Regions from separate parts of the Zooshikella ganghwensis genome, predicted to be linked through region 3. Evidence: predicted binding sites of a transcription regulator. Region 3 holds the regulator's gene; each other region holds the start of a gene.
The links. Region 3 encodes PhoB, which activates phosphate uptake and scavenging genes when phosphate is short. Its sites were predicted from a motif close to TGTCATANNNNTGTCANA; they were not measured.

Region 1: a site for PhoB is predicted at 5,476-5,493, ahead of KHS79_RS22325 (esterase-like activity of phytase family protein). Genes of this name have one in related genera too.
Region 2: a site for PhoB is predicted at 7,601-7,618, ahead of KHS79_RS14360 (choice-of-anchor I family protein). Genes of this name have one in related genera too.

Annotation. Positions count from the first base shown of each region.
Region 1 is NZ_JAEVHG010000023.1:32,263-42,884, forward strand. Features, by position in the region: gene KHS79_RS22315 (AEC family transporter) at 667-1,590, shown strand; gene KHS79_RS22320 (hypothetical protein) at 1,918-2,769, opposite strand; gene KHS79_RS22325 (esterase-like activity of phytase family protein) at 2,909-5,362, opposite strand; gene KHS79_RS22330 (type 1 glutamine amidotransferase domain-containing protein) at 5,807-6,466, opposite strand; gene KHS79_RS22335 (O-antigen ligase family protein) at 6,625-8,214, opposite strand; gene KHS79_RS22340 (sulfatase-like hydrolase/transferase) at 8,215-10,128, opposite strand; gene KHS79_RS25990 (pilin) at 10,177-10,593, opposite strand.
Region 2 is NZ_JAEVHG010000009.1:207,852-218,473, forward strand. Features, by position in the region: gene KHS79_RS14345 (ATP-binding protein) at 1-2,355, shown strand, start outside; gene KHS79_RS14350 (Vps62-related protein) at 2,457-4,097, opposite strand; gene KHS79_RS14355 (ComEC/Rec2 family competence protein) at 4,329-5,645, opposite strand; gene KHS79_RS14360 (choice-of-anchor I family protein) at 5,775-7,553, opposite strand; gene KHS79_RS14365 (NPP1 family protein) at 8,013-8,825, shown strand; gene KHS79_RS14370 (nucleotidyltransferase domain-containing protein) at 9,180-10,091, opposite strand; gene KHS79_RS14375 (3' terminal RNA ribose 2'-O-methyltransferase Hen1) at 10,117-10,622, opposite strand, start outside.
Region 3 is NZ_JAEVHG010000004.1:20,452-31,073, forward strand. Features, by position in the region: gene KHS79_RS07895 (PEP/pyruvate-binding domain-containing protein) at 1-2,784, opposite strand, end outside; gene KHS79_RS07900 (hydroxymethylglutaryl-CoA reductase) at 2,774-5,206, opposite strand; gene KHS79_RS07905 (UbiA family prenyltransferase) at 5,547-6,479, opposite strand; gene phoR (phosphate regulon sensor histidine kinase PhoR) at 7,159-8,445, opposite strand; gene phoB (phosphate regulon transcriptional regulator PhoB) at 8,466-9,155, opposite strand; gene ubiA (4-hydroxybenzoate octaprenyltransferase) at 9,289-10,158, opposite strand; gene KHS79_RS07925 (chorismate--pyruvate lyase family protein) at 10,171-10,622, opposite strand, start outside.

The sequences.
Region 1 (10,622 bases), on a different contig from region 3:
ACATTGATATGCTCTGTTAAGAATAGGACAGTCAGATTAGATGGCTTATGTTAAGAGTGGCTTACCTTTTCGAGTTCTCTTAGCTGACATTAATATTGCGCTCACATCGTCAACATTGGTAAATATACCCTTCACGAATCATTTTTATGTGCGCTATCCATAGCGCTCACCCTAACGGGCCAGCGAAGCTGTACTAATGTGTTCCCGACACATTAGTAGGGTTTGTTGTCAGCGCTCTTGACTACCAAGGATGGTGGGAATGCAGTTTATGCATAATGACATGGATGTCATGTAGTAGAGCAATGCAGGAGCAATTGCCGAGGAGCATTTAACTGCCACCCCAGTCACTTATTAATATAACCGCCCAGCAGTGCTGTTATATCAATTAAAGTGGCTACCGCAAGTTTCACAGCAGTAAACTTGCCCAGGGGCTTCATCGCTTGACGGCCGCACCCTTGTGTCCTTGGGGTATAAAAACCCTTCGTTTTGGGTATAGATAATTATTTTGTCAGACAATGGGTTTTGTACCCTAAAAATGATTCGTGAAGGGCGTAGTCAAAGGCGTATTTGGATCGAGGTAAAGCTTCATATATTACGTATTATTCATCTAACGGATATCCGGTACAATAAGCCTTTGTTATTTCCTAACCCGTTGGACCCCTTGCTATGGATACTGACATACTGCTGAGTAAAGTTACCTTTTTGTTTATCCTTGTTATGCTTGGCTATGTGGCCGGAAAGCGCCTTCCTCTTAATACCCGTACGTTTTCTTCTCTTCTTATTTATGTTGTAGCGCCTATTGTTATTTTTACAGGCATGATGGAAGCACCCATTAAGCTCAGCTATGCCATGCTACCAATAATGTTTTTTTGTATTTCTTGTAGCTTAGCTTTTATAGCTTTTCTCTGGGGAGGGCGTTTATGGCAAGATAATACACGTAATTTATTTGCTTTTTCTTCAGGTACGGGGAATACCGGATATTTTGGATTGCCAATTGCAATGGCATTATTTGATGCAGAAGGCGTTGCGGTTGTGCTATTTTCATTAATGGGTTTTATGGTATTTGAGAGCACGGTTGGCTTTTATATTACTGCACGCGGTAATTTTACTATTCAGGATAGTCTGCGCAAAATATCTCGATTACCTTTAATTTACGCATTTTCAACGGGCTTGCTTTTAAATTTAGCGGGCTTTCATTTACCTACTAATTTAGCAGAAAGCCTGGAAGCCTTTAAAGGAGCTTATACTGTATTGGGTATGATGATCGTGGGACTAGGGTTAGCACAGGTATCGCGTAGTCATATTGATATGAAATTTATTGCAGTCACATCTATCGTTAAATATATCTTTTGGCCTGCAGCAGTCATCATTGCAATTATTATTGATCACTTTGTTTTCCACAGTTTTAATCGCACGATTATGTACGGCATTTTACTAATGTCGATGGTGCCATTAGCCGCGAATAATATTGCAGTAGCTGTTGAGTTGGATGCTCAACCACAAAAAGCCGCAGTTGCAGTACTTGCCAGTACAGGCATGGGTATTATTATTATTCCATTTTATATGTCGTTAGTGCTTGCGTATTTTTAACACATTAATTTTCCATCCCCACCCTAACCCTCCCCTTACTCAGAGGCTGTCGCAAAAGGTTATGAGCGAAGCAAAGACAAGGCAAAAGTCGGCGAAAAGGCGGAGTTTATACTTAATAAATGAGTACTTTGAGTTTATTTTTAACGCAGTATTTGCAAGTGTAGTAGTTTTGCGACAGCCTCTTGATGGGGAGGGGATAATAAGTATAGCAATAGGTTGCGTGATTCATTCCGCTTTTTTGTTGCAAGGAATAGAATAAATTGTACGGTTTTTTTAATTCCTCCCCCTTGTTGAAGGGGGAGGTTAGGAGGGGGTTAAGTAGTGTGGTTAGGTAAGCGTTTTAGCAGGAAGGACTTCAAACCGCATAATAAACCCAGACACTTTTACAAGCACCCATAAAAACAATAGTGGTAATAAAACAGTTTGTAGCAAAAAGCTGGCAATTAATAACATCATGTCTTCAATCGCTTGATTTGCTTTAGCATGTAATGCCTCAAATTGCTTTGAGGGATTAAGCTGTTGACTCACCTGATTCCAACGATCACGCAGTGAGTCCATAAATGATTTATCTTCTTGAGACGCTTCCATATGCTGTTGTTGAAAATCTTCAATTGCCTGCGTTGTCATCTGTAAATGCTCAGTCGCTTGCTGTTGTTGTTCTGCAAGAAAGTGAACCTGCAGTAAATGATTAGCGAGTACAACAATTGTTAAGGCAAAGCGAACCACAATCAGCAGCGAAAACAGCTTAGTAAACCAGAGTTGAGTGCGTGGAATTGCACGTGGTATCCATATTGCGAAGATCAACAAAGCCGCCATTGTTGAAAGCATAATGTTAAACCATTGGGCACTGATCATTTGTATCAACAGCTTCTGAATACCGAGTGAAGTAGTACTGGCCAGCATCACCCAGGAAAACCGTTCTACCATATCATTCACTGGGTCGAGTATTTCCCCAGCTTTAAAGGTAAGACCTATACCTACAGGTTCTATTGATAACTCAGTGCCTTGTACAACAGAGATGGCACCGTTCAGCAATCGTGCAGCGGCAAACGTAACAGCAGCGTTTTTTAAGTGCTCAGTGACAATTGCATCGGTGGATTGGTCAATAGGCTTGATCCAGACAATGCTTGTTAACAAGATAATAATAAAACTGATCAAGCACTTCAGACGTAGTGGCATAGTGTCTCCTTTTCAACCTATTTGGTTAAAAAAGACACTAGCACTTTTGTAGACATTAGCCCAGAGTCTATAATGGGCATTAGGACGTATGAAGTATTACGCCCTAACGGTGGTGAGAAAAACAAATTGTTCGCCAATTTTATTGTGATAAATCTAACTTTTCAGGTAGGCGTAACACAATAAACTCAGTGTCATCTGGCTGCTTAGACGCTAAATGACGTCCTATGCTGAATGGGTAATTATTGTCGTTCATTACCGCAATATGCTGCTCGTCCAACACTTCAATGTTTTCAATGGTTGTGTAACTAAAGGCAAACTTACCGTTGCTGATACCAAAATCACCAGCTTGTCTATCGGCTAATTGATGAGGGTCTTTAATCGCCATTAAATTGACCAACGGCTTTTTTGAAACCTGACCATCGTCTTGTAGGGTAATGAGGTAGATCATTTTGAAGGCTTCAGCGGTACCTTCTTCATTATCACGTTCAATGACCAACCCATGTTTAGCATTGATCATGGTAAAGTCGCCTATTGCTTTGCTCTTATCTGCCATAGGATAACGATAGTTTTTCCCTGTAAACACCTTACGCTTAAGGTCAAAAACATGAATGAGCAACTCACGCTTTTTGCTATCAATAACAGGTGCTTCGAGCATTGCAAACAAGGTATTGCCATCTGCGCTTAATGCCATACCTTCAAAGCCACTGCTACGATTGATGTTGATGCTATCAACCAAGGTAGTGTTGCGGTAGGGCCAGTATAGCCCTGCTAACCAAGGCGTGTTCTTTCCCTTTTCATCCTGCAAGTTGGTACCATCATCAGCATAGGGACCTTTATTGGGGAAATCACCAATCAGGTAAACGGTGCGAATAGTGGGATAGTTTTTCTGAATATATAACAGTGAGCGAAAATCAAAGCTTTGAATATCCGCTCGCTTAGTTAATCCATTGCGTTTGATGGTATTCGCCAAAATCGTTGCCATTTTTTCAGGTGTTACAGTTCGGCTTTTATAGACGACACCATGTTTATCACGATCACTGCGAGGGTTTAATTTCGTTTCTATATTAAACCGAACCTGCTCAGCCACTTTACTACGCTTAACAGCGAGTGGGTGATTTTTACCTGCGCCTGTTGTATAGAACCGTTGGTAAAAACGCACGAAGTCAAATACCTGCTGTATGCTGGGTGGTGTATAGCTATGCTCTAAACCCACTTGTTTGGTAAACGCTAGAGTGACAGGTGATAGGTTGGGGTCATTAACTTGTGAATCACCACGAAATACTTTATCGCAAATAAAGCTAGTTTGAATTTCTTTTAGGGTAAGGTTTTTAATCAGCTTTTGTTGGTGCTCTGTATAAGGCTGGTTATTACCTAAACGACATTTTTCTGCCTCTAAGTAAGGGTCATGACTGAGCACAGCTACACCATCTTTAGTAATGCCAATGTCTGTTTCCAGCGTTGTCATCAGGTTATCCAACGCGACTTCCATGGCCGGTAACGTGTTTTCGGGGCGCAAGTTACGACCACCACGATGACCTTGGGCATCAAAGCGTTGGCTGTCAATCAGTCCTTCAGGGGTTAGATAATCTGGCTTACCATCTTTATTGCCATCAAACTGCTTAACTGCCGTTAGCAATAAATCTGGACGATCAGAAATAATACCATCCACCCCAAGCGCCATAAGTTCTAGCATTCTTGGAAGATCATTCACTGTCCAGGTAACAACAGGGTAACCCGCTTGCTGAATCGACTGAATATCAAATACATCACTTGCCGCAAGCTTTAAACCATTGGGGGTGTCTTTATCACGGGCGTAATGGCTTACCCTTGGATTATTATCCTGCAACATCACATGGTAAGGTGAAAACACCGGCTGATACTTTGCACCCTGTTGTGCTGCATGTTGAGCAGCGGCATTCATAATACGAACGCTGGAGCCTTCTTCTAAATAAGGGTTTTGTGGTGAATTTAAATAATGGCCTGTCCGGCTAAAATCGGGTAGCCGGTAGGGCTCTTCTAATACTTTGCCATTGGCATCCACATGCAGTATAAAAGGACCAAACTCATCGCCTAGCCAATACGTGCCATCTGCTGTACGACGTACAGATTCAATATCAAAATCAGCACCAGTTAAAATACGCTGTTGCGTAAAGTGGTTAACAATAGCAAAGGGAATTTTTTGATCAGGGTCGTGTAGCTCAATAAAGCCATTTACCTCAACTTTACCTGCATCAGGCTTACCATTTGTTTTTAGCTGAGGCTGAATAGTATATAAACGCAGATTAAAATCTGCAGAGTTTTCTACCTTACCAAAACCATTGTCTGACATCGCTAAAAAGGTGCCATCGGGATTTTTTAAAACCGCTGAAAAACCTTGGATCGGCTGTCCTTTTTTAAAAGGCGTATGTTTGCCGTTTATAGGTGATGCCCCTAAACGCTTACCAGCCACTGGCCCTTCAGCAAAGCTGTCAGCAGGTAGTTTTGCATAGCCCACTAACGTTGCTGGGGCAGGCTCGGTATAGTGTTGACAACCAGAGAGAATTACGGCGAGTGATGTGCCTAAAGCACAGCGGGAGAGAAAGTGATATTTCATAGTACGCCTACTACCTTTCTTTTTTTATAAGCGAAACGATAGCGTTAAGTAGTAATGAGTGACTCATATACTGCACAGTTTTCGCTCAACTTACTGTCCATGTGTTGCTTTTTAGTGACGGTAACATGACAAATTTAAAATATAAAGCCTAACCCCCACTTGAACTTTGCATCTTATTGAGAAGGGGGTGAGCCGTAACTTTTAGTTACTCTACCTTGTTTTCGCATTAAGTCCCTCCCCCTTGTTGAAGGGGGAGGCTAGGAGGGGGTTAAATGAGCGTAAATATAAGTACTGAGTTTACGGTATGCAGTACAAACCCCACCTTAACCCTCCCCTTACCAAGGGGAGGGAATATGCGGTTCATAAAGTATATTTTTTGCATTAAGTCCCTCCCCACTTGCTTGAAGGGGGAGGTTAGGAGGGGGTAAAAAAACAAATAGAAAATTAATCCTTTAAAGCACGAATAAACGCTTTTGCTGTGCTCTCACTAGACTGAGGGTTTTGCCCCGTAATTAATAAGCCATCAATTTCAATATGATCGGACCAATTATCAGACCCACGATAATCAGCGCCAAGTTCACGCAGCCGGGTTTCCAATAAAAAGGGCATGTGGTTGGTCATACCTACTTCATGCTCCTCCTCATTGGTAAATGAGGTTAAAATACGCCCTTTGACAAACTGGGGACCATAACCGGGTATATCATTGATTAGGGCACAAACGCCATGACATACCGCAGCAACCGGTTGATGCTTTTCAATGTAAAAACCAATGGCATAGGCAACGGCCGGGTTGTTAGGTAAATCAAACATAGTGCCGTGTCCCCCAGGAATAAATAAACCGCAATAATTAGCAGGGGCCACATCTGTGAGGGGAATGGTATTTTCTAGCACCATCATCGCTTCTGCATGTTCCCCCTCTTTGGGCAGGCTCTGTTGGTCTACGGGTGCTTTTCCCCCTTGAATACTGGCAACAGTGATCTCAAAGCCAGCTTGCTTTATTTGCTCGTAAGGTACGGCAAACTCCTCAAACCATAAACCTGTGGTCTTGTCATCCGTGAGTTGACTGTGGCTGGTCACCAGCATCAACACTGCTTGATCACTCATTGAACACTCCTTGTTATACGTTATAAGACTGTATGACAAGTATAGTGTAGTTAAGGGACAGGTGTGTGAAGATAAAGGAGGGGAGAAGCTCTAGTAAATTTTGAAGAAGCCCCTATGAATACTCTTTTTGTAGGAGCCTCATAGGGAATAAGTGTGTATTACATCTGTTTTTTAAGAGCATTTTGAAAATCAATTAAGTGTTGCTGCTGACGCTGAGGGGCATTTTCAATGGCTTGAGTAATCAGCATTGCTGCTTTGTCTTGTTCACCAATATCATCTCGCACACGGGCCTCTAAATAATAGTAGTACCAACTATTATCGCCATGAGTCTGAAGCCACTGTGTCCACTCAAAGGCTTCTGCAGGATAATATTTATACCAAGCTTCAATCCAACGGTTAATGATTAACGTTGTTGAAGGAAATGAGCGCACCATTGTTGCAGTAAAAGAATTAGGTGCGGGGATAACAGGTCTAATGAGCCAGTAGGTGTTTGTGAGATGTAAGCAAAAGAGTAATATAACAATTCCGCTGCATAAGTTCTTATATGCAGTAGTTAATATTGGTTGTTTGTTGTTTAACGAGATTGGCAATAGATAAGCAATACACAGCGCAAAAACTAAAATAGAGTAGGAATGATAAAATACGCCTGCATTTAAAGAGTGTAAGCAGAGTGACACTGCGGCAAAAAAAGCAATAATTTGAGTATGACTTTCAATAGTTTTTTTGTAGATTTTTAAGAGTGTATTAATCAGTATATAGCCGATCAGTGAAAGAAAGCTGACTGTGCCTATAGTTCCCCAGTCATGGAGAGCCTGTACAATAGCGTTATGGGGTTGCATAAACACAAAGTTTTTACATGTGACTTGATAAGTATTGACACCATAACCAAACAGAAGTGTTTTAAAACTAGATAAGCTTTGGAGGGTTTCAATCCACATACCAATTCGGACGGCAATGGACATTTTGCTTAAATGATTGATATTGCCTGCAGTTGAATCAGTAGTACCCATATACGCAATCAAAAAGCCAAAAAGTAAAGATATAAAGGTAGATGTTAATATTTTACTTCGATAGTTTGGCAGGATGATAATCGCTAGGATAATAGTCAATAAATAAGAATAAAAAGCTCCTCTACCGGCTGTCCATATTAAGAAACTCACTGAAACAATACATGAAATAAACCATAGCTTTTTACGTGATGTATTTTTACATAACAAGTAGCTAAATTGTGAAATGATTGCAGATACTGTGCAGAAGTAACCTAACTGTCGAATATTAGTAAAAGGAGTTGCATTTATCCAGTTGAAAGTATACGGATCTTCTAACGTAAACCATCGATATACATAGAAAATTGCAGTACAAACCAGTGCAAAAGGAATAGCAGTTATCAGCTTATCCCATTGTTGCTTGTTAAGATGTTGTGCTAGCACAAAAGCAAATACTGCATGAGTAAACCACTCGAGTTGAGTGATTAGTGAAAAATAAAACCTGACGGATAGCACTGTTGAGACTATGGTTGAAATAACCCAAATGCTAAAAGATACAATGATCCATTTGGGTAAGCGTGTTGAATGGTGATTTGTTGATTGAAAATGAATAATAGTTGTTAGCTCAATGATACAGATAATAGCACGAACACTATCAACATTCGCTGGACCAATGAGTAACTGCCAATATTGGGCAAAACCAACACCAATAAAAAGCGCCCAAAAAGGCGCTTGATTAAGTAAACGTGCTTTGGATTTCATTTAACTACCTGAAAATTTTTGACAAAGTTGGTATTTGTCAAAACCTGTATCATCTTTATAGTGTGTACACAATGCATCGAGCATTTCGCGCCAAGGCGCCATCTTTTCTTCTTTGTAATGGGTCAGTGGCCACCAGGTTTTGGTCTTGCGGTTAACGATAATCATGTTATCCGTCATATCTGGGAACAAAGCCAATAACCAGTCTTTATAGATAACGCCGCGCTGTTTAGCTGCAATAGCTTGATCGATAACCTGTGGTTTAATAGTCACTAATCCATCTGTTGTTGTTGTGTAATAGTGCATCCCTTGACGTATTATACGTAATGCATTGATTCGACTGCTATTAAGACTTTCAACACTTAAACTGCTCTCTAAAAATAAAAAACGGTCATAATCTTCTTGATCTTTTTTATCCATCCAGTCTAGTGGTATGCCATCTGGTGAATAGTTTGGTGTAATATCTAAATAGTTATAGATGGTAGGAGCTATATCAATTAGTGATGCTGGTGCTTTCTTTGAAATTCCTTGGCTATCAGTTCCAAGATGCCTAATGCCTAAAACAACACTGTATTGTTCCTGACTGAGTATATTTGTCCCATGACCATAGCTGTTGGTTTTAAAGGATACTTCATCAATGGCTTTATTTAGACTATCTTGATCCAGCATGAACCCTTCTCCATGATCTGATAATACAATCACTAAGGCATTATCAAGGACACCACTATTTTTTAGTTGATCCATCAAGTACTGAAACTGTCGGTCGACTGCTTGTAACATTGCTTGGTAAAAAAAATAGTCAGGTTTTTTTGCATCAAATGAACGTCCTTTAGGTATTTCTAGCTGTGAATATCGGTACGGCCAATGAGGAAGGGTGAAGTGGGCTGCAATAAATAGAGGCTTTTCTATATTTGCTTTGATTGGTACCATTACTGAATCTACAAAATATTCAGGTATGTAAGTTGTGTGCTTAGCTCTATTATTACATGAGTATGGAAAAATATAAGCTCCTAGGGAGGTTAAGCATGTAAGGTTAACTAAAGGAATATCTGAGATACTGGCTAATATAAAATCTCCAATACCTATTTTTGGTCCTACTATATAATCAAAGTTATAGCTTTTATCTATATTATTAAAACGACGCTCATCTAAAGCATATACTGTTGTGTAACCTGCTTTTTTTAAGGTTGTTTGTAAATTATGTTGGCGGTCAACAATATCTTTTGGCATTAGATTAAACCGAGCGTTTGTACTGTTGCCATATCTACCTGTTAATATGGACATCCATGCAGGGTATGTTCTTGCTAAAGGAGTTATTGTATCAGAGAAAAGAGTACTTTTAGATAGAAATTTATCTATGTTAGGAGTTAAGGATGGAGTTAAACCATTAGCTCCAAGATGGTCTGGCCTCAGTGCATCAATACCAATGATTATTATATTTTTGTTTTTATTTCCTGAATGATTCATCAGGTTTGAAGTTTTACTTAGGAAAAAGCTATAAGCAAAAAGAACTACTGTAGAGTATAATATGGGCTTCAAATACAAAGTGTTGTTTTTAGTTTTTAGGGTTATATAAGTAATTGATGCTAATGCAAAAGGAGCAAAGACATAAAGTTTTGAAAAAAATGATCCGGGAAAAAATATGTAGTTTAATAAAAGGGTATAGACAAAAGCAATTAGCGAAAAAAAATAAATGTTGCAGTGTTTAGGAAAAAATATAAGCTGAACAGCTAGAGAAATTGCTAAGTATTTTATTATAAAATAAACTACAGGTAATATCGTTGAAAATCTAATTAAACTACTTAAATCTACTGAGTCTATAATACCATCTTGATACTTTACAATGATAGTTGTTAAGGCGCAAGCACTTAGTAAAAAAAAGTTAATTAGAAACTGCTTTAAAATATTGTTAATCATGCTTGGAATCATCAGCAAGTCCACTTAAAAAGTGGACTTATATAAAGTTTATCGACAGCCTGTAGGCAGGTAGTCTTTATTCACGTCAACGTTTTTACAATCCCAGCTTAGGGATCCTGTATTATTTATTGGTTCAAGTTGGAATTTTTTTCCTGTATCTATTTTGCTAGAAAGGGTAATTTCAATTTTACCACCTGCAACTATTTCAACACTAGTAACGTTATCGCTTTTTATATTTGATTTAGTTGGTAATCCTGCTGCAATGTTTGAAGTAGGAAATCCATTATTTACAGCCCAATACTCAGTCACAGCTGTTTTTGCAGCAGTTGATAAGCTTAAAGCATCAGCTGCTCTTGCTCTCTTAGTATAATTTTGATAAGCAGGCAAGGCCACAGCAGCCAAAATACCAATAATCGCCACAACGATCATTAATTCGATGAGCGTAAAACCTTGTTGTTTTTTCATTTGAGTCTCTCTCCGTTCTTTTTACTAAC
Region 2 (10,622 bases), on a different contig from region 3:
TCAATTGAAGCTACATTTAAAAAAACAAGTACTTCTTCAATATCAACACTGGCTGTCAATGAAGCACTTGATGGCAAAGCAAATATCTTAGTGACAACATCCTATCTGGGTGATGAAGTATTGAGTGCTTATACGCCGATTACAGTGTTTAACGAACGTTGGGCACTTATTGCTGAAGTCACAACGCAAGAAGCATTTGCAACGATTACAGAATTACAAAAACTAGCTATTATAATCGCAATTATCGTAATTGGATTGATTATATTAATTGGGTATTTGACTGCGAGTACAATTGCGAGACCTATTCTTGCTCTGACAAATATCGCAGAAAAAATTGCAGGTGGGAATTTATCTCAAGCTATCAATATCCACAGGAATGATGAAATTGGCAGGTTGGCGAATAGTTTTGGTACTATGCGAAAGGCAATCGCTGATAAAATACATAAGATTGAGCAGCAAAATATCGACCTGAAAAAGCTTGATGAGTTTAAAAATGACTTGCTTGCCAATACAACCCATGAGCTAAAAACACCTTTAAATGGTATTATTGGTCTGGCGGAATCACTAGTGGGTCGTGTTCCTGATCGATATACTAAAACTTTAACTAATATCATTAATAGTGGTCGGAGATTATCGAATTTAGTTAATGATATCCTCGATGCGGCTAAACTCAAACAAAAGCAAATTCGATTAAAAAAACAATCACTGAATCTTCGCCAAATTGTTGACTTAGATATTTCTATTTCTGCTTCGTTAATCAATAAAAAACCAGTCGTATTGGTAAATTTAGTACCCAATGATATTTGTGTGCATGCAGATCAATATCGCTTACAGCAAATATTTCAAAATCTAATTGGTAATGCGATTAAATTTACTGATGTAGGAGAGATTCAGATTCTTGCTAAAGTTAAAGAAAATAATGTAGAAGTGATAGTCAGTGACTCTGGAATTGGCATCAATCCAGAAGATCAAGCACGTATTTTTGATGCATTTAAACAAACAGATTCAGGTGCTAATCGTAGTTATGGTGGTACTGGTTTAGGTTTGTCTATAACCAAACAGCTTGTAGAGCTTCATGGTGGAAGTATTAAAGTAGAATCTATACTTTCAAAAGGCACACGTTTTATTTTTACTCTTCCTGTCAGTGATGAGTTACCATCAGTAGATAATGAGTTGTTACAATATTCTGCATCAGCTCTAGAGATACCTGTTGAGTTTAGTGACATACTAGAAGCACCACAAATAACAGAAGGTCAAGTTAAAGATTTTGTAATTTTAGCTGTGGATGATGAACCAATTAATTTAGATATTATTTTAAATCATTTAAATGAGAGTAACATCAAAGTTATTACTGCCTATTCTGGTGAAGATGCTTTAAATTATATTAACAAAAATAAACCAGACCTTATTTTATTAGATATTATGATGCCTGAAATGGATGGCTATGAAGTTTGTAAAATATTACGTGAAGAGTTTACAAGCTATGATTTACCGATTGTCTTTTTGACGGCCCGTAATCAGTTGAGGGATCTAGTGCATGGTTTTAATGTAGGTGGTAATGACTACTTAACTAAACCATTCTTTAAAGATGAGCTATTGGCTAGGGTTAAAATTCAGTTAGAGTTACTCATTCATCGTAAGCGTATGAGTCAGCTGCATCAATTTTCAAATAATATTTGTGAGTTTAAATCTCATGAAGAAATGATTTTAGCAACTTATGAGTTACTGGCTAATGATCCCTTAATAGATGCTGCAGCTACATTTTTTGAAGGAAAAACAATCAGTCATAGCGAATCAGCTGATAAACTACTTAATAGTTACCCTTCATTCCTGGAAAAAGATAACGAATTGATTGAGACTCATAATAAATCAGTAGCAATGTTTGTGAAAATATCTAGTTACTATACATTGGCAGCATCTTTTCCAAAATCTTCGTCAGAGGAGTGGGTACGTAACATAGTGCTACAGACCCAGAGAAGCGTTGAGCAAATACGCCGAATAAGCGCAAACCCAGACAATGCGCTTATTCAAAGTCATATTACGCCAATATTGCAAAGTATTCTCTTTATCAAGGTTGAAAAAAACTACTGTATTGTTGTTAAGTTAGTTAATGATAGTATTAAGGAAGAAATTATCCGTATTCCACTTAAGAAAATTTTATTTTTTATTGAAAGTGAATACTTATTTCAGGTTCACCGTTCCTATGTGGTTAACCCTTTTAGAGTACAGTCAGTAAGTAGCAGCCAGTTGATCATCTATCTGGAATATGATCAGCAAGTGCCACTGGCAAAAAAGTATTTATCTGAACTTAAGAAGCACTATCCTGAAAAATTTAAAGGTGCTCTGGTTGTCTAGTAGCATATGGTAAGAAAACACTTAGCCCCCTTAGTTAGCAAGTAACTAAGAGGGCTCATGAAAGGCAGATTCAACTATTTTATAGTACTTAATTGAGTCATTTAAAACTCATTATTACTCCAATCGCCTTTGGTTCCAATGTTAGTTGGACCACCTTGATTCTCTTTATAAAATTTAGAGAACAACGCTGCACCAATTGAAGCTGCAGGAGATCCACCTATGAAAGGTCCAAAGAAGTCTCTTGCTACTTTTTCAGCCTGTTCAATAGTCATATGAACATCTTTGACAGGTCCCCATCTAAACTCCATTTCAGCCCAATTAGTAGGTGTATAGTTTACAATATGGTATTTACCATCTTCATATGTATTAAAGCGGTTACCTTTGGCGGTATAGTTTTTAAGGTCTACATCTAGGTGTCCAACACAGTGGCCGAAGATTTCCTGGATACACTTGTGTAGTACTCTATGATCATTATCACTTTGCGAAGCATAGCTGGCATGGCCATTTTTTGAAGAATAAATAACGACATGGCTACCATCCCACTCAAGTTGATTTGGTGCTCTTTGTTCACCATAGCTATGCTGAGATAGGTATACGGAGGTTAGCGACTTATTGCTATTATCAAAACGAAGTGTTACGTGCTCCCAATCACCAGTATGCTCGCCAAATGGTTTTAATTCACCAGTATGGTTATAGATTTCTCCAAATCTCACTTTGGCAGTGCCTGGTCCATTGTATGCGTAAAAGTACCAGAATTGAATGTCGGTATAACCTGGTATGGTATCTTTGATGTGCACAATGGCTTTAGCGGCATTTAAGTCTCCGGGTCTTGATGCATCGCCATTAGCCGGCTCTAACCAGATGTTATCTTTAACATTGCTATTAATGTTACCTGCTGCTTTTATGTAGTCATAGTTGGCTTTAAAGGTATCAGTTGAAGTCTTTATTTTATTACCTTTAGAGTTAACCAGATATGCTTGATTGATGTATCTAAAAGGAGAGTCCAGCTTATACCTTTCATCTGGGTGCAGGTATAAAATCGGTCCATGTTTTTTAATCAAATTTGTTACTTCAGCCTGTGATAATTTTGCTGCTAATATTGAAGCCTTTTTAAGTACGTAAAATAATGGACTGCTGCCAGGTGCAGAGTGACTATTATTACCTACAAATGAATTAACACTGATGCCATTTGCATCATTAGCCACAATTTTCCAGGAGCCAAAGTCATCATCTGCCCCCGTATCACTATCATCCCAAATCCAACCACCTAGCTTACCTGAAACGACAAGATCACTTTTAACACAGCGTACTTCATCTAGAGAAGGCTGACCATGGTGTCGACTAACAACGGTACCTAAGCATTTGTAGCCATTGGGTGGATTTGGTTGCCAAAAAGAGCCGTCCCAATCTGCCCCTGAACCAGAGTCTTTCCATATTCTAGAATAGCTGACGGGTCTCTCTAACAAGCCTGGCTTCAACGCTTTAACGACAACAGATGCTTCAGTAGGATGACCATATCCGCCATGTCCATAATGACCTAGCCGGTAATAACCAGCCGGTGGTTTAGGGCTGTAATAGCTGCCATCATGATCCCCCCCAGAGCCTTTGTCCCACCATACTAAGTCATATTCGTTGACGTACTTTATTTCTAAGGAGTTAGCTGTTGGGTCATTATTGGCGTAACCTGTGGCTGCTGCACTAATACAGGCGACAAGAGCAGTAAACGTAAGTATTTTGTTCATAAAATTTATCCCTATTTTATGAGGTCCGATAATTAAACTGAAAATGAAGCTTACTATAGAAAAACGTTATTATCGCTTTTCGATATGTTTACCACTCTATCCTGCGGACTAGGGTAAATCTAATAGTTTGGGATTAAGTCATTGGTTTTGGGATAAAACAAAAGCTTGCTGGGATAACGAATGAGTCTACTGGGATAAGACTGGCAGGGTATCGTTATCACAGTCAGCAAATTATCTCGACTCAAATGGTCCAAACACTGCAGTTACTTTCCGTTCAATTGTTGAATCATCTAATAGAATAACTTGGTATTTTGTTCCTGCTTCATAGACTCTAACAACAATATGTCCTTGGGTTGAACTGTAAGCTTTGCTTACTTTAGAACCAATGACATTCTTCGTTGCGGCTAACAAGTTGTTTGCAAAAATATAACGCTTTCCAGGATAAAGTGATGTTGATGAGATACGGCTTAATACTTCATCGCTGGGGTGATCAGATGACCAGCTTTGCTGAATCCAGACTTTAGGGCGAATAGTCCGAACAAAGAAGGTACTTTGAGAGTCACTATTACCATGATGATTGAGCGTAGCAACATCGACGGGACCGATAACTGGAGCTACTTTGGCTTCTTCACTGGAAAAGTTAGGAGAGCCGTAGTCATCATTACCTGAAATATCACCTCCAGTATAATAGTCAAACTGCCCATAACTTATACGAATGCCTATACTTAGATTGTTTTCTCCTGGTATTTTTCCATCATCAAACAGTGAAAATGTTGTATTGTTCCATCCTGTCCATGCTTTTCCATTACCATGAATATTAGTCACTGAGAATTCAGGGTATTTATTAGGGTGATTTTTCAGCTTGATTTGCTGTTTTGAGCCGACATCAATACTTTGTATCTGCATACCTTGTTTCTTATGACAAGCAATAAAATGCCAATAAGCTTCCATGGTTTTCATAAAAGATTGATCATCAAGGTCTTGAGAATAATACATTTTGTTCTTATAGGCTTCAGATAGCATAGGTTCTGGTAATGAATAACCAGGATAGGCTCTATCAATCAAAGTAACTATGGGAATAGACTCAGCAATTTCTGTTATACCAGTAACCTGAAAGTCACCAAGCTTTGACTGCTTAGAGGTTTCATCAATTTCACCCATATGATCTTCGTGAAAATGTGTGATCAAAGCATAATCTAAGTTGGCTGTCTCCTTTTTTGGATGAAACTGACGTATGTAGTCAATAATCCACTCTCCAGCTGTCTTTGAATCATCTGGTACAAGCGTTGCGTTTCTTGCTGTTAAGGTTCGAGGTCGAGACTCAGAGATATCCCCTGCATCAATTAATAATGTCGTACTGTCAGGAAAAACAATAAACGCTGCATCGCCACGCCCTGTATTAATATGATGAATATCTAAATACCCTGATTGCCATTTTGGTAAATCTTTACCTACTAAGTTTGAATTTACGGTTTTAGCTATTATGGCGGGTGAAAAAATAGCCAGAATGCTGCTGATAATATAAAGAAAATTACGTGCACAAGTCATTTTAAAATACTTCTTATCCCTAGCAAGGGCTCTGTTATCCCAAATAGGTTATTATGGGGGAAAATAATATTATTTCTCCCATTTTTTTGTGTATTAATTATTTCTTATTCAAAAAAGACTAAAATAAAACTAAAGATTAATTTGGTAAACAGAGGTAGTACCGCTTACTTCATTACCAACGGCAAGAAAATGTTGCCCATTGCGCTGGAAGTATTCTATTGATTCTGGACCAAGATCTCCGGCTTTAGGGTTATAAATGCCGTTATCGCATTCGCCATCATCAACTTTTGTACAAACACTTTCTTGGTAGTTACGATTATTAACATAAGTAATAAATTTGGCCATTGCAGGGTTAGAAATATCGTAAATCATGATGCCTCCTTGCCGTTCTAAACCAATAAATGCGTAGTGGCGACCATTAATATAAGCGACTTCAATAGCTTCGGGTTCGACACCTTTATCATCACTACGGTCATCACCGCTATCATTGTTGTCATTAGTGCTATTAAAGTGCTGTTTTTCGCTGGTTAGAACAATTTTTGCGAAGTCATCTCCACTATCATAAACAAGCTGACCATGTTCATCCCAAATGGAAAAAGAACGAGCACCAAATAATTCTATTGGTTTGCTTGCAGGAATTTTTTTATTGGATTTAACAAGCTTGAGTCGGCTGAGTTTTTTCTTATCTTTAAGTGCTTTGGCTAAAGGGTGGTCTTTCGCGATATTCAGTTCTTTGCCACGTATTTCATCAGAGTGAGCAATACAAAAACCTTCTTTAGTGGTGTAATCATCTGTGCCATTGAAATCCTCACTATCCCAGGAATAGCTTAATTGATCACATACGTGTTGAGTGGTGGTAAAACCATACTCTCGTCCATCACCTTCATTGGCTGTTACAATGTATGTTTTGCCATTAACCGTATAACTGGCAATACTGTCAGGCATATATAGGCTTTCAAGCTGTGGGTAATATTTAAGATGGCCTGCGACATTATCTTTATTAGATGCATCTAACCCATAGGATGCCCATGATTTACGACCCAAACCTAAAATAGCATCGATCTGAGCTGATTCTACATCAATTTTAGCCAGTGCATTATTTTCTTGTAATGAAACGAAAAGCTTTCCGTTATCAGTAAATGTTAAATACTCTGGTTCAAGGTCTTGAGCAACAGAAGCATTGGGGCCAGAAATACGAACAGTGTTTGGTAGCTCATGATTACGAGAGTTAGCTTTATTAAATGCTTTAAAGTTAATTTGTTTTATTTCCGCATTCAGTGGTCCATGGATTAAATCGACTAGCGTAATACTCCCTTCTGGATCTACTTGATAGTTTGAGCTTGGTTCCCCTTCATTGGCAGTAGCAATATAGCGACCATCTTTTGAAAAACTGACCATATCAGGCAGTGCACCAGCAGGAAATGTATTAATCAATGCTAGAGTATCTGAGCGATATAAACCTATAATGCCATGTGCCTGTTTATTTGCATTTTCAATAGCAACAGCAATCAGCCCTTGATGCGTTGCAACGCTATTTGCAGCACCAATTTTAATGCCAGCATGCTTACCTGCTGATTGTAGATTTATCACGCCTGTAGAATAAGGCTTGCCTTGATCATTTAAGCTTATGATATCTACTTGCTCGGCTTGGGCATTGACTACATAAAGTTTATCTGTACAGCTATCATAGCTGACAATCTCTGCTGCTGAGGTGGCAAAATCAGCATCAGCGATTGATGTTCCTATTAACGTTAAACCACTAACAGGTGCTTTGCTTTGTGCTGAAGGTTGAGATGTACGACAGTCAATTTCTAGTTTTTTGATGGGTTGTGAGTCATTTGAAGCGCATGAACTAATATATGTAGTTGTTAAACATATTGCTAGTATGGACTGTAGTTGTGTTTTCACAAAAGCGGTTTCCTTGTAACGAAGGTGATAAAAGAATAATGCTATTTTGTAATTAAATTGTTACATGTTGACGATAATTTGTTGGTGTTATTTTCTTTTTTACTTGTTTGCTTTGATCAAGTAATTAGTTGTAATCATTTTTGTTGCTTTAATTCGTTTACAATAACTATGTAAATGGTAAAAAAGTAATGATTTCCATTTTAGCTTAATGAGGCTGTAAATGTATTTGTGCTATTACAATAAAAGTGGCTACATAGGTGTTGAATGAATAAACTATAAAATAATATACATCTTGATACTCTTTATATCTTGTTTGTAAATGTGCCTATAATGTAGTTTGGTCATGGATGCGATAATATAATTTGCGTCTGCAAACTTAGTATTAAATTTATTTTTATAATAAGAATAATAACTACAGCCTTTGAATTATAGCTCATCGTTTACAAAGGAACCTTTTAAATGAGGATTAAAGCTGCATCGTATATTCCTGTTGCAATAAGTGTGTTGTTAGTGACAATGACGCATGCGGATGACTTTAATAAGCTTGATCAAGCAGTTCCTGCTAATAATATTATAAACACTCAAGAGCCTGTTTTTGACTTTGATACCGATGGTTGCCTTCCTGCAGCAGGTATAAGTCGAGATGGACGAAAAAACCCAGGTTTAAAAAATTCGGGTGGACTAGCCGAAGGTTGTGATGACAATAATTTTCTAAATACTTCAAATACACTTCATCGATATGCTTGCACCACTTCAGGCAAGGATCAGTTTTGTGGTCATTTTTACGCATTATATTTTGAAAAAGATCAGGTAGCCGCGTGGATAGATGTTTTTGGTCATCGTCATGATTGGGAGCATGTCGCTATTTGGACGACCAACGGTAAAATCACCCATGCAAGTTACAGTGCACATGGAAAATTATATACAAAGCCAGCTTCAAACGCACCTTTTGAAGGGACTCATGTGAAGTTTGTTTATCATAAAGATGGTATTTCTACACATGCAATGCGTTTTGCAAAGTCGAATGAAATTGCTGAAAACCCTTATGGTCAATTTGTGACACCCACTATAGTGAGTTGGTACGAATTGGTGGGGGATGGTATTGTTAATCGAGAAATGCGCAATAAATTAAATAGCTTTGATTATGGAAAAGCGACCATTCCTTTAAAAGATAGTAACTTCAGAACAAGGTTAAATGATAATCGACCTGATGGGTATCCACTTTTCTCAGAACAGGATATTGAAGCGTCTAATCCAAATCATAAAGGATAACCTTTTAATATATTAATACCCTAAAATTTGCGGCAGCCTTTTAGCTAACCCCTCCCCAACCCTCCCCTTGTAAGGGGAGGGGGCAGGTCGTGCAAGCAGCAGACAACTTTTGTTTCGGGTAAAGCACCATCAGTTCCTCCCCTTTCAAAGGGGGAGGTTAGGAGGGGGTTAAAAAGCTAGCGGGCAAATAAGATGCTTGCAGTATAAAACCACAAACCTCACCCCAACCCTCCCCTTACCAAGGAGAGGGAGGAGATCGTGCAAGCATAAGGCATCTTTGGTTTCAGGTAAGCCCAATTAGTTCCTCTCCTTTTCAAAGGGGGAGGCTAGGAGGGGGGTAAAAAGCTAGCAGACTTATTTTATTCGCTGCTGATACTGATTTATAAGCAGTTGTATTTGGTCCAGCGTGGCTTCGGCTAAACCCGGCTGTCTGATACACTCACTAAGGCTGCCGTAATGCATTTCTAGACATTCTAGTAATAGTTGTCGAATAGCACTTTGATCAGCTTTAAAGGGTAACTTACTTTGTTCGTAACATTGTTCTAAATGCTGTTCTTTTTTAATAAAAAACTCTTCGACTTGTTGTATATCCCACTCGCCACGCCGAATTGCTTTTAATTGTTCTTTATGAAGGGTTAAGTCCATGTCTTGTTCAATAAGAAGCTGTTCTACTTCTAAGAGTAAGCGGACAACGTGATAGGCGAATTTAACGTCGTAACCATATTGTTCAACCATTTTGGCGCGTTTGCCTTCAGGTTGTTTAGTTTTCATTTTATGCATTTGGGCATAAGCGTAACCTTTAAATTTTGCCCAACACCCTTTGTGTAAAAACAGTTTGCGTTGTTCCCGAACTCGTTCGCCCACGGCTGTACTATGTAAAATACAGTTTCTTGGAACATACAAGCTATCCACTATATTTGGGTTGTTATCCATAAGTAAGCGGAAATATTTAGCAATAGAATAGATGGTCAGATCGTATTCTCGACCACGTCCACCTAATGCGGATGAATCATAAATATGGTGTTGCTGATACTGTTGAAACTTTGGTTGTGCTAGGTCAAAGCCTGGAATTTCGCCGCGTAAATGAGGAAATATGTCTGATTTAGGTGGGATCGCAAATCCATATACATCCATATCGGAACTATCATTTGAAACACCATAGGCCATGGAGCCCATGATGACTTCGTAATGTACTGCGTCACTTAAAAATGGAGGAATACCCGGCAGCAGGTTTTTTTTCATTAATTGCTGGGTTGTACTGCTCATAAGCTGACTCTTCGCTATGGGTAAATTATGTACTGCGTGTAAATACGGCCATTTGTGTTGGATAACCGTAGCTTTGGTCATTGGCTCCAATGCCTTCAAGCATTACCTGATAATCATAGTTATCCACAATGCACTGACACCATGTTGTGAATTCTGTTCGTGTCCACTCAAAGCGATGATCACTATGTCTTCGTTGGTTTTCAGATAAACCAAATACTACATTATATTCCTGGTTAGGAGTGGTGATGATGATCAGTTTGGGTTGTGCAATGTTAAAGACATTTTCAATAAATGCTTCGAGTCGGTCTTCATCCATATGCTCAATCATTTCTATACAGCAAATGGCCTCAAATGAAGTCCAGCGGGAATCACTGTAGAATGCAGAGCCATGCCAAAGCTGTATACGATGCTGTTGTCTTTCGGACCAATGTTCTAGGCGAAGTCGGCTACTGGCACGATCTAAAGCTTGGGATGAAACATCAACACCAACGATAGATTTAAATTGCGCATGGCTTGCCAGTAACTTCATTA
Region 3 (10,622 bases):
ATCCTGAGAGGTTGGGCTGAGTTCAGCATCTGTTTGCTTGGTAGCTTGAGGGTTTTCCTGAAGTTGGATGCTACCCGTTGTGCCATTCATCGTGACCCACTGACCTGTTTCAAGCTGCTGGGTAAGGCCTGGAATATTAACAATGGCAGGTATCCCCAGCTCTCGGGCAACAACCGCAGAGTGAGATAATGTCGAGCCACGTTCGACTAATATGCCTGCTGCAGTCGGGAACAGTGGTGCCCAGCCTGGGTCAGTGCGAACAGTACAGAGGATATGACCTTGCAAATCCAAGTCATCATCTGGGCTGAATATTTTTTTGATTGGAGCAGTAACCTCTCCAGGGTAGCAACCAATACCGTTTAATTCCTGGGCTTCTGAAGTTGTTTTGTTGTTATGAGTCGATAAACAGTCAGAAGTGGCTGCTGGCTTAAATGCGTTATGCAGGTAAACCGGTCCAATCGTTTGAAAATGGTGAGGCAGGTCCTGCTGCTGGTATTGGCTATATTCGGCTTTTCGTGTCGAAACAAGGGACTGCCACTCAGTTTGTACAGCCGTTCCTTGCATGTATTGTTCTAACTCAGTGACGGTCAGATAAAAAATATCTTCAGGCTCTGCAAGCACACCATAAAAGGCAAGCTGCTGGCCAACTTCCCGGTAAATATCGCGTATTAAACCTATGGCTCGGGTTCTTGCAAGACGCATACTTTCTCGATTTTTTACGGCTTTTCGCCATAACTTTAATAGTTTCCAAATGCGGTGATAATGACAGCGGTATTTTCCTAAAGGCAGTAACATGAGCTGTTGACGGACTGTAGCTTCCGCCTGGGTGCGCAGATCGCGTTCAGTTTTACCTAAGGTGGATAAACTAAGGTTAGGGTGAGCGATGTAGTTTTTTAGCAGTGCCACCAGGAAGCGAGGGTCTTGGCGAAGAGTGGTTGACTCTAGTTTAAGCTCTCCCATGCACCGGTCACCAAATGCTTCAATATAGTTTTGGCAGCGTTGATAAAACTCAGGGTAACGGTACTGAATCGCAGGCATCACCTCATCATTTGCTAATCCGCTAAGCAGTCGAGCTAGTCCTGGTTTGTTACGGATATAATCACATAACTTCATGAGGTGCTTGGTGGGCTCCGTGCTGGCCAGTGTTTCACCAGCAAGCAAATTATTTTGCAGAGCCTCAGCATTGTCGATTCCCAGCGCTTGTAGCTGACGATGCAAGCGGCCGTTAGTCATCATTACCATAAAGTCATTGATAATAGGTGTTTGCCAGTTATCTAGCAGTTGACGTTGTAACCACTCTGCTTGTGCCATCAGCTCAGCAATAGACTGGGTGTGCAGTTGAGCACGATTAACTTGCTGATAAATACTTTCAAAATGAGACTCAAAATTCCTGACCCGTCGATCCATGGTCATAAAGCCCCAGCATAACCGGCTTAAGGCATGAAGACTGTCTGGTAAGCGGACGAGGCGTTGTCGCCAGTTGTCTGGCTGGCCTTCAATAAAATCCACAGGGTCTTGCAGGCCCATCATCCGCTCCATGTCGGATTTATTGGTTTTAAAGCCTGGCAGAATCTGTAGGGCGGCATACCAATGGTTAATATTGTAATAAACCCGGCCTTGTATCAGTCCCAGCATATGACTTAGTGCAGGCTGTAGGGCTTGCAGTTTGCGTTTTGATACGCCTAATAACTGAAAGGTTTGCTGATAAACAGTGTGATAGGCTCTTAATGCGAAGGTAAAAGTGAGTGGTAGCGTGATACCACAATAGCTTTCCTGAATATTGGAGTTATCCCAAACTTGCCGCTGACCAATGGGGTTTTCTGGTGCAGGCAGGGATGTGACTGGTCTTGTTTGCAGCCAATAAAGCTGATCGTTGACAAAGGTCCACTCTAAGTCTTGCGGACGACCCAGTTGACGAGCAATCTGAAACCCCTGCTGCTTAATGCGCTGAATTTGTTGAGAAGACAGGCAAGGCTTTGTTTGTAAGGTTTCAGCAACAGGCAGGCGCTCGGTACCCTGGCCTGAATTTTCAGCATAGACAATTTGAAACTGTTTTTGATGAATCTGAGGCTTAACCTCTTCACTGAATAAATCGACGGTAAATTCATCACAGTCCGCAGTACCTGCAACTACGCCTTCAGCTAAGCCATAACAAGCAGATATCAGTCCGTGCTTACGACTACCGTTTATTGGGTGAGCTGTAAAGAAAACACCAGAACACTCACCCTCTACCATGGTTTGTACGATGACAGCCAGTGTGGTTTGCGAAAGTGCTCGTTGGTGTTGCTGGCGATAGCGGACGGCTCTCTCCCCAAAGCCACTGGCCATGACCTTAATAACGGCTTGTGCAATATCAGGGTAGCTTTCCAGACAAATATAAGAGTCCAGCTGCCCTGCGAAAGATAAGGTGGTCGAATCTTCATCCGCAGCAGAAGAGCGAACCGCTAATCGGCCTTTGGGTAACTCAGCTAAAGCATGCTTGAGTTTTGCCGCAAGATGAGGTGCTAGATTGGATGCTGATAGCTGCTGGCATAGATAGGCGCATTGTTTACGTTGCTCTGCAGGAGAGAGTTGATCAAGCGTGCGAACCTTATCAGTGAGCTGGCAATAGGCTAGCTGTTGTTCAAAGGATGCGGTGGTTAATACTATCCAGGGTGGTACTTGATATTGATGGCGAGTCATCCAGGCCAGGTTATAAGCTTTACCCCCCAGAAAGCATTTATTAGCACTACATGCTGTTTGAGCATCCATCACCAGTTGATCATAGGCTGTGTCAGTCAACATGATGCTGCCCCCCAAGTTGAGTGGTAGTGGACTCCAGGGCATTGATCATGGCTAAGGTTGTTGCTGTCAGGCGGGCCATGAATGGGTAATCTTGCAGGGTATTTGCCAGCCAGTAATGAGCAAGGCGGTTAACAGTAAAGTCCAATAGGCTGTAGTGAAAGCCCATATGCCACTGAGTTTTGTCCAAAGAAGTGTTTGCTGCTTTTGCTAATTGCTGTCGGTGGTACTCGCTGAATTTGGATAAATAAGCGGGGGTTACTTGCTCAGGTTTTAAAGTAAATGCTAATAGCTCAACGCAGTCACGTTGCGGTAAATGCCAGGTGGCTAACTCCCAGTCCCAGGCGCATAGCTTTAGCTGGTTACTGGTTTGGCGAAACGCCAAATTACGCGGGTTAAAGTCGCCATGGATAAGCGTTTTTGGTTGTCGGTCCAGAATACCCCACCACATAGGCAGGTTTTCCAGAATAAGCTGCAGTTGTTGCTGGTCTTGTTCAGAAAACCATTCAGGAAACTCGCTAAGACCATGGTTTTGCAGCAAACGCCATAGGGGCTGAAGCTGTACCATTGTTGTCTGGTTCATTGAGCAGATATTGAACTGATCAAAAACCTGTCGCTCTTGCCCCAAAAACAAGCTATGAAACTCAGCTATGCCTGTGATTGCTGCCATAATATGCGACTCATGCCAGCCTGCCAGATCATCAACCGTATTCATCAGTGTTAATGAATCCAGCCACTCCAGTGCTAATAAGAAAATTTCTCGTGACTGGTTTTGGTACTGGCCAAAGCACTGGGGAGCAATACTTGTAAAACGAGAGTCGTTCAGCTGATAAAGCTGCATCTCCCGTTGATGGCAGCCTTTGAAAAAAGTTGTGCCGCCAGCACGTTTGATTTCTTCTGCTAAGCGTGGGTCACAGAACTGAGCGAGGGTGCGCAGTGTATGAATCGCCTCTTCATCAGTAGGCTTAATTTTTAACATAACCTGGAGTGGTTGATGCTGGTGCTGGAAGTACAGCTTGGCAGGTAATAAGCCCAGAAACTTGGTGGTATGTTCTGCCGTTAACCGGCAAACGATACTTTCTGCATGACAGGGAGCTTCGCTAATTTCTATATGCTCCAGAGTGTTAAAGCGTTCTCCCATGTGTTCTTGAAAAAATGCAGGCGTTAGCTCTTCTTTACGTAAAAATTTTATTGGGCGGTTTCTACCTAAACGGTCGTGGGCTGCAGCAAATTGACCGCTGGCAATGGCTGATAGGGTGGATAAATCCAGTGATAAACAAAAGCCTGCGATAATTTCTGCAAAGCGGGCTGAACGATGGCTTCCAGCACAGTTCAGTAATGCAAGACACTCTTGCTGCTGAGGAAGACCTGTACCACCTCCGACAGTACCTACCACTAAACCGGGTAGTAATAGACAGGCATAGATTCCTTGTTCCGTTTGTTCAATATGAAAATGAGCCAGACTAGACTCATGAACGCACGCTATATCTTGCCCTGTTGCAGTAAAAATAGCGGCAATGATATTGGCTACGTTGGCATTAACGCCTGGAATACCTGCTTGAATACTGCCTGTGATACCTGCTTGATAAGCTGAAACTAATTCTTTGGCAGAAACTTTTAATATTTGCTGTAAGATATTTTCTGGAATATGGGCTTCAGCAATAACACGGGTACCGCGTCCAGATAAAAAGCTTTGATAAGATGTTTTTTTATCACTGGCCAAATTGGCTTCAATAAAAAACTGTTCGATTGTATGGCGTTGTTGATATTCTTGCAAAATCCATTGACATGCATGCCAAGTACAACTGGTTGTCATATTTTGCCCAGAGGCGTCACCAGTTTGGTAAATAAAATTTAAATGAATCATACGCCCGAGAATTAAAGGTTTTAGTTCTATTAATTCAGCATGTCGAGAGCGTTGTCGTGTTTTTTCCTTAATGGTAATAAAGTGTTTTCTTAGCCATTCTGAAAAATGTAAGGCACTTGCCAGACAGTCAAACTTAAAAAAAGGTGTACGGATCATTCGTTGTGACAATACTGCAGTATTCACACCGCCACTTTTAGATAGTGCGGTAGCACCGCGAGTTGCGGAGGCAACAAGAGCGCCTTCTGTGGTTGCTAGTGGAGTGTAAATAGTGCCGGTTACATGCTGTCCATTAAATAAAAGTGGGCCTGCAAGCCCTATGGGAACTTCTACAGAGCCAACAAAATTTTCAATATTAAATCGTAATTGATCAGCTCTTAAGGAGGTTTTGTCTACACCACTAAGTAACTGCCCCGATTTTTCTCTCAGGAAATCTAAACGAGTTTGTCTTGCTTCTTCACTGTAACGACCACGAGCAGGAATTCGTTCTAATGAATCAGTACCTGATAGCGATAAAGCTTCGTCTGTCGTTTTTGGTATTACAATTTTGGGGGCAGTCATACATCCTTTCCTGCTATTTATACCCTGTTTCAAGAAATTATTTTTTTGACAAAAAGCTATATGGTTTTGGTGTAACTTAATGCGCTTGTAATTGTAGATTATGCATGATTATACCCTTCACGAATGATTTCTAGGTTTTGTTATCTTCAATCCTCACCCCAATCACCTATTAATATAGGCTCATGGGGTTTCATCACTCGATGGACGCCCCTAAAAACCCTTCGTTTTGGGTATATGTCAGCATCTCATGGTTTCGCATAGTACTATTACAAAGCTTATTTAATGTATATAGCTTGTTGTATAGTTAATTGCTGAGGTTACCTGTTAATATATTATTAAGTTAACCAATCAGGCTTGAAATTATAATCATCCATAAAGTACAGAGGATATGAATACCTACGGTAGCTTCATTGTATCGACGTGCTTGAATACTAGGTGAGTTTAAAAAGCGAGTAAGAAACCATAAGCTTAGTAACAAGGTGCTAGTAATAATAGTATAAAGCCACCAACTGCTTGTTAAGAAATAATAAATTAACAGCATAGCAAAGAGGCTGACTGAAAATACGCAACAGACAACCAGGGTGAGCGCGCGTGGTATACCGAGCACTGATGAATAAGTCGGAATATTTTCACTCTCTTCTTCATCAGGTTTTATTTTGCGAACAAATTCGAATGCAAAACCTGCGAAGAAAAAGAAGAGCATAATAAGTAAAATTAAATTTATGTTGATGCTGTTATGGCCTGCTAGAAAGTAAAACCACAAGCCAATAAGTGGCATAATTAACATATGAGAAAAACTATAGCTAAGGAGATGCTGATTTAGCCACTTTGAACTAAAAAATTCAAACGTCATGAGGGTTAGCCAACCAAGCATTAATAACCATGACTGTAAAGTGTATACAGTATTATTTTCAACAGATAAGCTTGATAAACCTGTAATAGCGAAAGCAATAATACCAATCACTTTTAGGTGAGATAGGCGAATATACCCTTGTTGAAGAACTCGCTCGGCGTGAAATGCGTTATCTATTTTATAATCTTTATGTTCATCTAAAATACGCAATAATAAAAAAATACTTACAGCGGCAAAACAGTTGGCTATATCATGCCATATTGGTATTGCGTCAGATGAGCTGTGTTTGACAATGGCTGAGACTGCCAGGTAGAGTGAAATTGCTAATAAGGCGTTGGCTAATGGAAAGCGCTCTTTTGCCCAGGCATGTATTCGATAAACCAAAGGAGAGTCATGAGAAAGTGTGCTTGCCTGTGCCATGTAAAGATCTCCTGTTTCCCTACGATAAATGAATGGAGATTACTCCTGTTGTTTCAGCATGTGTCCCCCTCCTCGAGTGCCTTTTATTTTATAAAGCTATTTGAGTACGTTGCCCAAAGCTTATTTTTATCATATACCCTTCACGAACCATTTTTAGGGTTTGTTGTCAGCGCTCTTCACCCCTAATATTTTTTATATGACAATAAACCATATTCACGTTTACTGATATTATTGTCTTATATATTTTCGGCTTACCCTAAGCTAGTTTAAGTTGTGTTATACACAATAATGGTCTTGAAGAGTGATGAGCGAAAATACTTATCACACTGGCGATGCATCAATACGGCTAAATGATGATACTAAAGTACAACCCTGATCAACATATTATGACTTAAGATCCAATTCTCATTATATGAATATTTAAAATGTATACAACATGTTTGTTATTGTTTTTTTTGTGTTAATTATTTTGTTAGACAAAGCTCTTGTATGTAATTATCTGAAATTTTTTTGGATCCTGAATTTTATGGAGAGTATAAGCATTGTACAGAATTTAATAGGTCAGGTTGGACCCATCAAAAATACTTCGTTGTGGGTATTTTTCATAAAGCAGTGATGATTTGACTAAATGATTGTCTAACAAGTAAGGGAAGTGAGTTTGAGTGCAGATAAGAGATAATTATGCTGCATTTTCCATCAAGAGCTGAGGGGTAAAATGACAGGTAAATGTACTACCTTTACCTAATTCACTGATGATTTCAAGATGACCATAATGTCGCAATAGAACATGTTTAACGATAGCGAGTCCCAGTCCAGTTCCTCCCGTCATCTTAGAGCGACTGGCATCGGCTCGATAAAAGCGTTCAGTCAAACGAGGAATATGCTTAGGGTCGATACCAACACCATCATCCATCACTGACAAGTGAGCACCTTTTTCGTCTTCCCACCAGTGAACATCAATAGCACCTTTGGCTGGTGTGTATTTAACGGCATTGAAAATTAAATTTGAAAACGCACTGTGTAGCTCACGTTCGTATCCCATTAAAATTGCATTTGGGCTACAGACAAAACTAATTCTATGTTGCTTTTCCCCACTAAGTGCTTTGGCATCATTAATGATGTTAGTGAGCAGTGTTGCTATATTAACTTCTTGTGGATCACTGATTTTATCGCTGGTTTCCAAGCGTGATAACAGCAGTAAATCACTTACCAGGTTTTCCATTCGATCAGACTGCTGTTGCATTTGCTGAATTGCACGAAGCCAGCGCTCGGGAAGACTGTCAGCATTATCGGCAAAAGTTTCCAAATAACCGCGGATAACGGTTAGTGGTGTACGTAATTCATGGGATACATTAGCGACAAAGTCTTTGCGCATTTGCTCAAGGTTATGCAGGCGTGTGATATCACGAGCTAACAGTAAACGATCATTTCGACCAAACAGTGTAATGGTAAAGAGCAAATGGATTTGCTCAGTGATGGGCGAGGGTATTTCTAACGGATCTGCATAGCGCTTTTCTTCAAAGTATTTACCAAAGGCAGGATCACGTATTAGGTTCGTGATGAGCTGACCTCGATCTACAGGTGAGCGAAATCCTAATAGCTTTTCCGCAGCATGGTTCCACCACTCTAAGTTGCCATGGCTGTCAATCATCACTACAGCATCTGATAGTGCTGCTGTTGAGTCTTGGACTCTGTCAATCACTGCTTGTAAGCGCGCACGGGACTTTTGATGACTTCGTTGTAGCCGGTAAATAGCATCAAAAATATCGCCCCAGATACCACGACTTTCTGGAGGTTCATTATTGGTGAGCTCACTTTCCTGAAGCCAGTGGTTTAATTTATAAACCTGTAACAAGGTCCAGAAGAGGTAACTACTTAAGGCTACAACTAGGGTCCAAGCAAGCTCATCAATGGCAAGCCCAAAGATGACTACAATGACTGCCCCAAAAAACAATCGTTGTGGCATGGTTTTCCAATCTTTGCTGACTAACCTTTGGTGGAAAAACGATAACCTGTGCCACGCACCGTTTGAATCAAGCGGTCATGGCCATTGCCTAGAGCTTTACGCAGGCGGCGGATATGGACATCAACAGTACGTTCCTCAACATACACATTGCCACCCCAGACTTGGTCAAGCAGTTGACTGCGGGTATAGGCACGTTCTTGATGAGTCATAAAAAATTGGAGCAGGCGGTATTCAGTGGGACCCATATCAGTAGGCTTGCCATTGATGGTCACTCGATGACTGACAGGATCAAGTTCAAGTCCTTCAACGCGTATGGGCTCTTGTGGTTCTTGAGCGCCTGAACGACGTAAAACTGCTTTTAGGCGAGCGACGAGTTCACGTGGTGAGAAAGGCTTAGTGATGTAATCATCTGCCCCAACCTCTAGACCTTGTATTTTGTTATCTTCTTCTCCTTTCGCGGTTAGCATAATGATAGGAATGCCAGCCGTCATTTCGTCCCTTCGTAAGCGCCGAGCCAATTCTATTCCGCTAGTACCTGGTAACATCCAGTCCAGCAGAATGAGGTCTGGCTTTTTGTCAATGATAATACCGTGCGCATCTTGTGTATTGTCTGCTTCCAGACATTCATAGCCAGCCATTTCGAGGGCGACTGCAATCATTTCCCTGATTGGGGCTTCATCATCAACAATAAGTATTTTTTTGCCAACCATGTTCAAGCCTTCTCTTCGCTCTACGGGTCAGCAACTCATTACACAGACTGTTTGTTACAATTAAATGACAAATAAAAGGCTATTGATTGAAACCTTTTAGGCATTTAGCAGATATGCCAAATGGTCCTAACTGTTACCAAAAAGCAGTCATAGTGCCCAGGAAAATGAGTAATCCGACCCAGTGATTATTCAAGAACGCAAGAAAACAACGCTCTCTGTTACGTCCATGTGTCAAATAGTGCTGGTAAATAAATAGCAAACTTGCAGCAATTAGACCAGTATAGAATGGCCAGTCAAGCTGTTGGATAATGCCTACAATCACCATCAACAGTAATGCAAGTAGCTGTAAAATAGCAATTATCAGGTTATCCGCCTGGCCAAATAAAATTGCAGTGGACTTGATGCCAATTTGCAAATCATCATCACGATCAACCATAGCGTACTGGGTATCATAGGCTACTGTCCATGACAAATTCGCGGCATAAAGTAACCAGGTAGTCACTGATAGCTCTCCGGTCTGTGCGGAAAATGTCATTGGAATACTCCAAGAGAACGCTGCTCCCAACACAACTTGTGGGAAGTGTGTATAACGCTTCATGAAGGGGTAGCAGGTTGCAAGTGCAAGTGCACCAAAAGATAGCAGTACAGTATAAGTGTTCGTTTGCAGAACCAGCAGAAAAGAAAATAGTACTAAAACAAAAAATAGCCAAATTGCTTCTTTCGCTGAGGCTTTACCTGTAATTAATGGGCGTAGTTGTGTTCGTTTAACATGCCCATCAAAGTGACGGTCAGCGAAGTCATTAATAACACAGCCTGCACTGCGCATTAAAAAAACACCTAATGAAAATATAATGATCAGGCTTGTATTGGGTAATCCCTGTGCAGCAATCCAGAGGCTCCAAAGGGTCGGCCAAAGTAAAAGGTAGGTACCAATCGGGCGGTTGAGCCGCATGAGCTGACTGTAAGCCCATAGGCGGGGCCATTGTTGCTGGATTACACGCATATTGACGTTGTTTTAATGGTCGTTTGAAGGCGATGAGGTGGTAAGTATATCACTTGCAGCTGGCTTGCCAATTTGTTCGTTTTCGATGCTGTGAAGCAAAAAGGGTAAAAAATATTCAGTGATCATGAGTGGCTTTTGACTCAATAAAAATCTGGATCGTCGTCCCCACACTTGTTCTGAAGGTAACGGTAAGTCGTGCTGAATAGGTAAATCAGCGGTTTTTAATGTTGTCAGCTCAAATTGTGGTAAGCGTATAATGTTGGCATTACCAAATAAAAAATGGCCAAGGGGCTGCTCTTTGATAGTAAGCAAGTCCTGGTAATTACCACTCAGTGTTTCTTTGGGAATGACAGTCCTTGCCAGTATGCAAGGTTGCTGTCTGACAAACAGTGTAATTTCACGGATGTTGGTTAACGTATCTGGGGTAATACCCAAATACTGTTGCTCTTCTTTAGTTGCTGTGA